One region of the Lysobacter sp. Hz25 genome, then DNA from elsewhere that is predicted to be linked to it. Evidence: riboswitches for the same ligand, from Rfam matches in the RefSeq annotation. Region 1 holds a riboswitch; the other holds the start of a gene.
What was found. A riboswitch is a leader RNA that binds a small molecule or an ion and turns the genes downstream of it on or off. The one in region 1 is predicted to bind S-adenosylhomocysteine.

Region 1 (3,264 bases):
ATTTCCAGTTGCGCGCCGAGCTCAAGCAGACCCGGCCCTTGTCGGTATTGATGGGCGAACAAGTCACCGCCCTGCGCGAGTGGGCGCGCGGGCGCACGGTCGCGGCGGATTGAGGGCCGGCGACCGTAGGCGGCGGTCCTAGGCGCCCCGGGCTTTCACATACACCCAGGCCTTGCGTCCCGAGGCCAGGCTCTCCAGCACGCGCTGGTACTCGTCGACTTCGTAGGCGTCGGCGTGGGCCAGTTCTTCGGCGCTGATCGCGAACACCATGCCTTCGACGCGGTCGTGCGGATCGCCACTGGCTTCGACGATCGGGTGATAGGCCGCGCCGCTGGTGGCGACGACCTGCGCGTCTTCGATCTTCACCATCGTGCGGCGGTAACCGACCAGGGCGTCGGCCTGGCCTTCGAGCAGACGGCCGAAGGTGGCCTGCTGTACATCGGCCTGCTGCAGGGTGCCGTAGGAAAACAGGGACTCGGTGGTTGCGGGGGGCATGCGGACTCCGTTGCGCCGCCTCGCGGCGGCGCGGTGCAGAAGCTTATCCGGCGGCGAGCGTCGCCGATTCGCCGACGCTCGGCCAGCGTCGCGCCAGTTGCGCGGCGAACAACTCCGCCGCCGGCGGATACGCGGCGAAGTGCAGGAAGGGTTCGATGAACTCCAGTTCCATCAGGCGGAAGCCGTCGGCGGTCATCACCCCGTCCACGCGCACATAGGCTTGGTCGCGATAGCCCAGTGCGGCCACGGCATCGAGCGCGCGCCGGGCCGCGGCGAGAATCGCCGGGTCGGGCTCGGTCAAGCTCGCGCTGCCGCCGAAATCGGTCTGTACGCGGTAGTCGCCGTTGTTGGGTTTCTTGAGCACGGCGTGGCTGTAGTGGCCGTCGAAAAACATCAGCGACCACTCGCCTTCGGCGACGATCTCGGCCATGAACGGTTGCACCAGATATTCGAGTTCGGGCGGCAGGGCCGCCAAGGCTTCGGCGAAGGCGGCCTCGCCGACCCGGCCGCGCACGGTATGCCAGGCGCCGCCGCTGACGGTCGGCTTGATCACCACTTCGCGTCCGGACATCGCCGCGACCGCATCGGCGAGGGCGTCGCCGCGCGCCAACACGGTCGGGATGATCGCGACATCGCGGGCGGCGAGATCGAGCAGGTAGCGCTTGTTGCTGTTCCAGCGCAGCAAGGGCAGTTCGTTGGCGATCGGCAGGCCGAGGGTTTCGATCTGGTCGTACCAGGCCAGGAAGTCGTCGTAGTGGCGGAAATAGTCCCAGGTGGTGCGGACCAGGACGGCATCGAAGCGGGTCCAGTCCACGGCCGGGTCGTTCCAGACGCAGGCGACCGGCTCGATGCCGTGCCCGCGCAGGGCGTCGACGAGGCCGGCGTCGTCGGGGTGGAACTCGGCGTAGACGGTCGAGGTGACCACGGCGAGCTGAAAGCCGTTCGGCGAGGCAGCGTGGGCGGCGCCGATCGCGGCACCGGGATGGATGTTCGCGTCGCCGGACGCGGTATGAGAAACGGGCATGACGCCTCCATGATCGGGAGGGCGCCCTTGTCTCGGCATCGCGGATCGAGCGTGGCGGAACACGTCGGTTCCGTCGCAGCACCCCTCGGTCCGGACTGCGGATGGCCTGAGGCGATCCGCAACTGGTGCGCGGCGTCGGTTCGACGCCGCGCGAATAGTGTTCGATAGCACAGTCGGCGCTGTCAATCGCGCGGCGATGCTTTTCGGGTAGGGGCGGCGCGAGCCGCGACCTGCGCTGCCGGGTGCGCCGACGCGGTCGCGACTTGCGTCGCTCCTACCCCGAAGCCGCGGGGCTTTTGTAGGAGCGGCGTGAGCCGCGACTGCGTGGGCTCATGTCGCTGCGCATGTCGCGACTTACGTCGCTCCTACATTCCGAGCCCGACGCGGTTCGCTCAGTAGCCCGCGGCCTGGCCGTCCTTGCGCGATTCGCTGGCGCCGACGTAGCCGCCGTGGGGGTTGACCATGATCGCCTGGTAGCCGCCGTAGGGGCCGTGGGCGAAGCGCACGCTGTGGCCGCGGCGCATCAGCTCGCGCACGGTTTCGTAGGCGAAGCCGGTCTCCAGGTCGAGTTCGCCGCCGTCGCTCATGACCGTGGCCTGGCCGGCCGGTTCGGTGGAACCGTCGTGCTGCAGGCGCGGGGCGTCGCCGGCTTCCTGCAGGTTCATGCCGAAGTCGATCAGGTTGATGACGATCTGGGCATGGCCCTGCGGCTGCATCGCCCCGCCCATCACCCCGAACGACAGCCAGGGCTTGCCGTCCTTGGTCACGAACGCGGGAATGATGGTGTGGAACGGGCGCTTGCCCGGCGCGAACGAGTTGGGGTGGCCTTCCTTGAGCACGAATTGCTCGCCGCGGTCCTGGAAGATGAAGCCCAGGCCCGGCGGCGCCATGCCGCTGCCCATGCCGCGGTAGTTGGACTGGATCAGCGAGACCATCATGCCGTCGGCATCGGCGACGGTCATGTAGATGGTGTCGCCTTCGTCGAGCTCCTTCGGCGTCGCCGGCTGCACTTCGCGCAAGGCCTTGTCCATCGAGATCAGCTTGCGCCGCTGCGCGGCGTAGTCCTTGGAAATCAATTTCGCGACCGGCGATTTCGAGAACGCCGGGTCGGCGTACCAGCGCGCGCGGTCGGCGAAGGCGAGTTTCTTGGCCTCGGTGAACAGGTGCAGGTGCTCGACGCTGCCGAAGCCGTAGGACTTCAGGTCGTAGGGTTCGAGCAGGTTGAGGATCTGCAGCGCGGCGATGCCCTGGCCGTTCGGCGGCAGTTCCCAGACGTCGTAGCCGCGGTAGTTGGTGCTGACTGGTTCCACCCATTCGCCGCGATGGGCGGCGAGGTCGTCGTAACTCAGGAAACCGTCGTTGGCCTTGAAGTAGGCATCGATGGTGCGGGCGATCTCGCCCTTGTAGAACGCATCGCGCCCGCCCTTCGCGATCTGCTCCAGGGTGTTGGCGAGGTTCGGGTTCTTCCACATCTCGCCGGTGCGCGGGGCGCGGCCGTCGATGGTGAACTGCTCCTTGAAGCCCGGCCATTTCGACAAACGCGGCACCGAGGCGTTCCAGTAATAAGCGATGACCTCGTGGACCGGATGGCCGTCGCGCGCATAGCGGATCGCCGGCGCCAGGTTCTCGGCCATCGGCTTGCGGCCGAAGCGTTCGTGCAGGGCGAACCAGCCGTCGACCGTGCCGGGCACGGTGACCGGCAGCGGTCCGTGCGGCGGGATGTCCTTGAGCCCGCGCTTTTGGAA
Region 2 (3,264 bases), 1.9 Mb from region 1:
GGTAGTTTGCTACAAAAAGGATGCCCCGAATCTTTGCAATCGTTCGGATGGTTGGTACCGAGAGTACTTTGTTCCGCGAGATCCGACGATGGCACAGGTGAACCGGATGAGGAATTGCGACTGCGTCAAAGCGAAGCATGTACTTTCTTACCAGCAACCTCAGGCCGATATCGAGGATGCATTGGAAATTTTGACCAGGTATCTCCAGGCAAGGAGTTCCAGGCTCCGTGGTAGATGAGAGCAGGGATGCGGGGCATCTGCGCATGGTCATTTCCGTGCGGCTCGGGATTTATCGCATCATTCGCTCGATCTTGGTGAAAGTGGGGTTCCGCGGTCGGGACTCGGCTTTGCGGCATATGTCGTGGGTCGCGCGTAACGCGCGTCGCCAAAAAAAGGGCGCCCGAGGGCGCCCTTTTCCTTTTTACTCATCGCACGCAGGCGAGTCGATCAATAGCGGTAGTGGTCCGGCTTGTACGGGCCGTCGACCGAGACGCCCAGATACTTGGCCTGGTCGTCGGTCAGGGTGGTCAGCTTCACGCCGATCTTTTCCAGGTGCAGACGCGCGACTTCTTCGTCGAGCTTCTTCGGCAGGATGTAGACCTTGGCTTCGTAGCTGTCCTTGTTGGCCCACAGGTCAATCTGCGCCAGGGTCTGGTTGGCGAACGAGTTCGACATGACGAAGCTCGGGTGGCCGGTGGCGCAACCGAGGTTGACCAGGCGGCCTTCGGCCAGCAGGAAGATCGAATTGCCGTTGGCGAAGGTGTACTTGTCGACCTGCGGCTTGATGTTCAGGCGCTTGGCGCCCGACGCGGCCAGCGCATCGACCTGGATCTCGTTGTCGAAGTGGCCGATGTTGCAGACGATGGCCTGATCCTTCATCTGCTGCATGTGGGCCAGGGTCAGCACGTCCTTGTTGCCGGTGGTGGTGACGTAGATGTCGCCGCGGCCGAGGGTGCTTTCGACGGTGTTGACCTCGAAGCCTTCCATCGCCGCCTGCAGGGCGTTGATCGGGTCGATCTCGGTGACCACGACGCGGGCGCCGTAAGCGCGCAGCGAGTGAGCCGAGCCCTTGCCGACGTCGCCGTAACCGCAGACCACCGCGACCTTGCCGGCCAGCATCACGTCCATCGCGCGCTTGAGGCCGTCGGCCAGCGACTCGCGGCAGCCGTAGAGGTTGTCGAACTTGGACTTGGTGACCGAGTCGTTGACGTTGATCGCCGGGACCAGCAGCGAGCCGGCTTCGGCGAGCTGGTACAGGCGGTGCACGCCGGTGGTGGTCTCTTCGGAGACGCCCTTCCAATGCTTGACGACTTCGTGCCAGAAGCCCGGACGCTCGGCGTGCACGCGCTTGAGCAGGTTCTTGATGACCTGTTCTTCGTGGTTGCCCGACGGGGTGTTGACCCAGCCGTCACCGTTTTCGAGCTCGTAGCCCTTGTGGATCAGCAGGGTGACGTCGCCGCCGTCGTCGACGACCAGCTCCGGGCCGCGGAACTTGACCGCGCCGTCGCCCGGGAAGGTCAGGGCTTCGAGGGTGCAGTCCCAATACTCTTCCAGCGACTCGCCCTTCCAGGCGAACACCGGCGTGCCGCTGGCGGCGATCGCGGCGGCGGCGTGGTCCTGGGTCGAGAAGATGTTGCACGAAGCCCAGCGCACGTCGGCGCCGAGGTCGCGCAGGGTCTCGATCAGCACCGCGGTCTGGATGGTCATGTGCAGCGAGCCGGTCACGCGCACGCCCTTGAGCGACTGCGCGGCGGCGTACTTCTTGCGGATCGACATCAGGCCCGGCATTTCGTGCTCGGCGATGTCGATTTCCTTGCGGCCCCAATCGGCCAGGGAGATGTCGGCAACCTTGTAGTCGCCTTCGGTCGAGAAGGTCTTGGGTACTGCGTTCATGGTGTGTCGCTCCAGTTCTTTAGGGAGCCGGCGGATGCCGGGTCCGGCGAGTCATCGCTCGAAAGCGATCGCTCAAACCGGGCGCCGTTGGGACTACGCCTCGCCGAGCCTGGCCGTCATTCTCGAAGTCCGTAGCGGGTACGGGCTTTGCGGAAAGATCCGCGGATGACGGTCGCAGCGCCCCTCGGCGGGCTGAGCGCGCAGTATATCGCGGCGTCGATGACCGTCGCACGGCGCCGGGCCGGATGCGCCTGAATATGACGTTCATCGCGAAACCGGGGCGATCCTGTTCCGCCGGGTTTTCGGCCCGGTTTTCGGTCGGATTTTCGGTCTGGTTCGGGCAGGCCCGGAACAGCCCCAATGGGATAGGCCGGCGGGCCCGGCGGCGGGCTAAGCTCGGCCGGGGCGCCCCCAGGCGCAAGCGCATCCGCACCGGCCGGCACCAGCGCCGGCCGGGCAGCGGCGCTTCGAGGCATTCTTCACTTACCGATCGGATCGAGCATGAACCCACTCGCGCGACGCACCGGCCACGACGGCCGGTCCTCCCTGAAGCCGCTATCCCGGGTCCTGAGTTGGCCGGGCTTGTTGCTGCTCCTGCTGCCGCTGGCGGCGACCGCGCAGACCGCGCCCGCCAGCGGTTATCAGCTGCCGCCGAAGGCCTTGCAGGCCATCGTCGATGCGCCGCGGCCGCCGCAGATGTTCACCAGCCCGAAGCGCGATCGGGTCGCCCTGGTGCAGACGCCGTCGCTGCCGAGCATCGAGGTGGTCGCGCAGCCCGAACTCAAGCTCGCCGGCCTGCGCATTCATCCGCGCACGCGGGCGCAGAGCCGCTTCGCGTTCGGCACCGGCCTGAGCCTGCTCGATATCGCCAGCGGCAAAACCTCGAACGTGGAAGGCTTGCCGGCGCCGCTGTCATTGGCGACCCTGGAGTGGTCGCCCGACCAGCGCTGGATCGCCTTCAACCGCGTCGACAGCGCCAGCGGCGCCAACGAGCTGTGGCTGGTCGAAGTCGAGCAGCGGCGCGCGCACAAGCTGGTGTCCGGCCTCAACACCGTGTCCGGACGCGGTTATGCCTGGATGCCCGACAGCCGCCGCCTGCTGGTGCAGCTGCAGCCCGAAGGGCAGGGCGAAGCGCCGCCGATGAACGCCACGCCGACCGGGCCGGCGGTGCAGGAAACCGAAATCAGCGCGACGGTGCGGCAGATCCGCACCTATCAGGATCTGTTGCGCAACGAGAGCGATGCGCGCGTGTTCGAGTACTACCTGCGCTCGCAGCTCGCCACCGTCGACCTGGCCGGTGCCGTGGTCCGCGCCGGTGCGCCGCAGTTGTATCTGGCGGCGACGCCGTCGCCGGACGGCCGCCATGTCCTG

Region 2: it holds a riboswitch for S-adenosylhomocysteine, as region 1 does, so the genes downstream of both, ahcY (adenosylhomocysteinase) here and ACKN61_RS22925 (RimK family alpha-L-glutamate ligase) in region 1, are expected to answer to the same signal.

The regions. Positions count from the first base shown of each region.
Region 1 is NZ_CP175666.1:5,561,997-5,565,260, reverse strand. It holds gene ACKN61_RS22935 (AAA family ATPase) at 1-113, shown strand, start outside; gene ACKN61_RS22930 (gamma-glutamylcyclotransferase family protein) at 139-495, opposite strand; gene ACKN61_RS22925 (RimK family alpha-L-glutamate ligase) at 539-1,519, opposite strand; S-adenosyl-L-homocysteine riboswitch at 1,532-1,612, opposite strand; gene ggt (gamma-glutamyltransferase) at 1,912-3,264, opposite strand, start outside.
Region 2 is NZ_CP175666.1:1,521,903-1,525,166, forward strand. It holds gene ACKN61_RS06325 (RHS repeat-associated core domain-containing protein) at 1-238, shown strand, start outside; gene ahcY (adenosylhomocysteinase) at 448-1,893, opposite strand; S-adenosyl-L-homocysteine riboswitch at 1,966-2,085, opposite strand; gene ACKN61_RS06335 (prolyl oligopeptidase family serine peptidase) at 2,395-3,264, shown strand, end outside.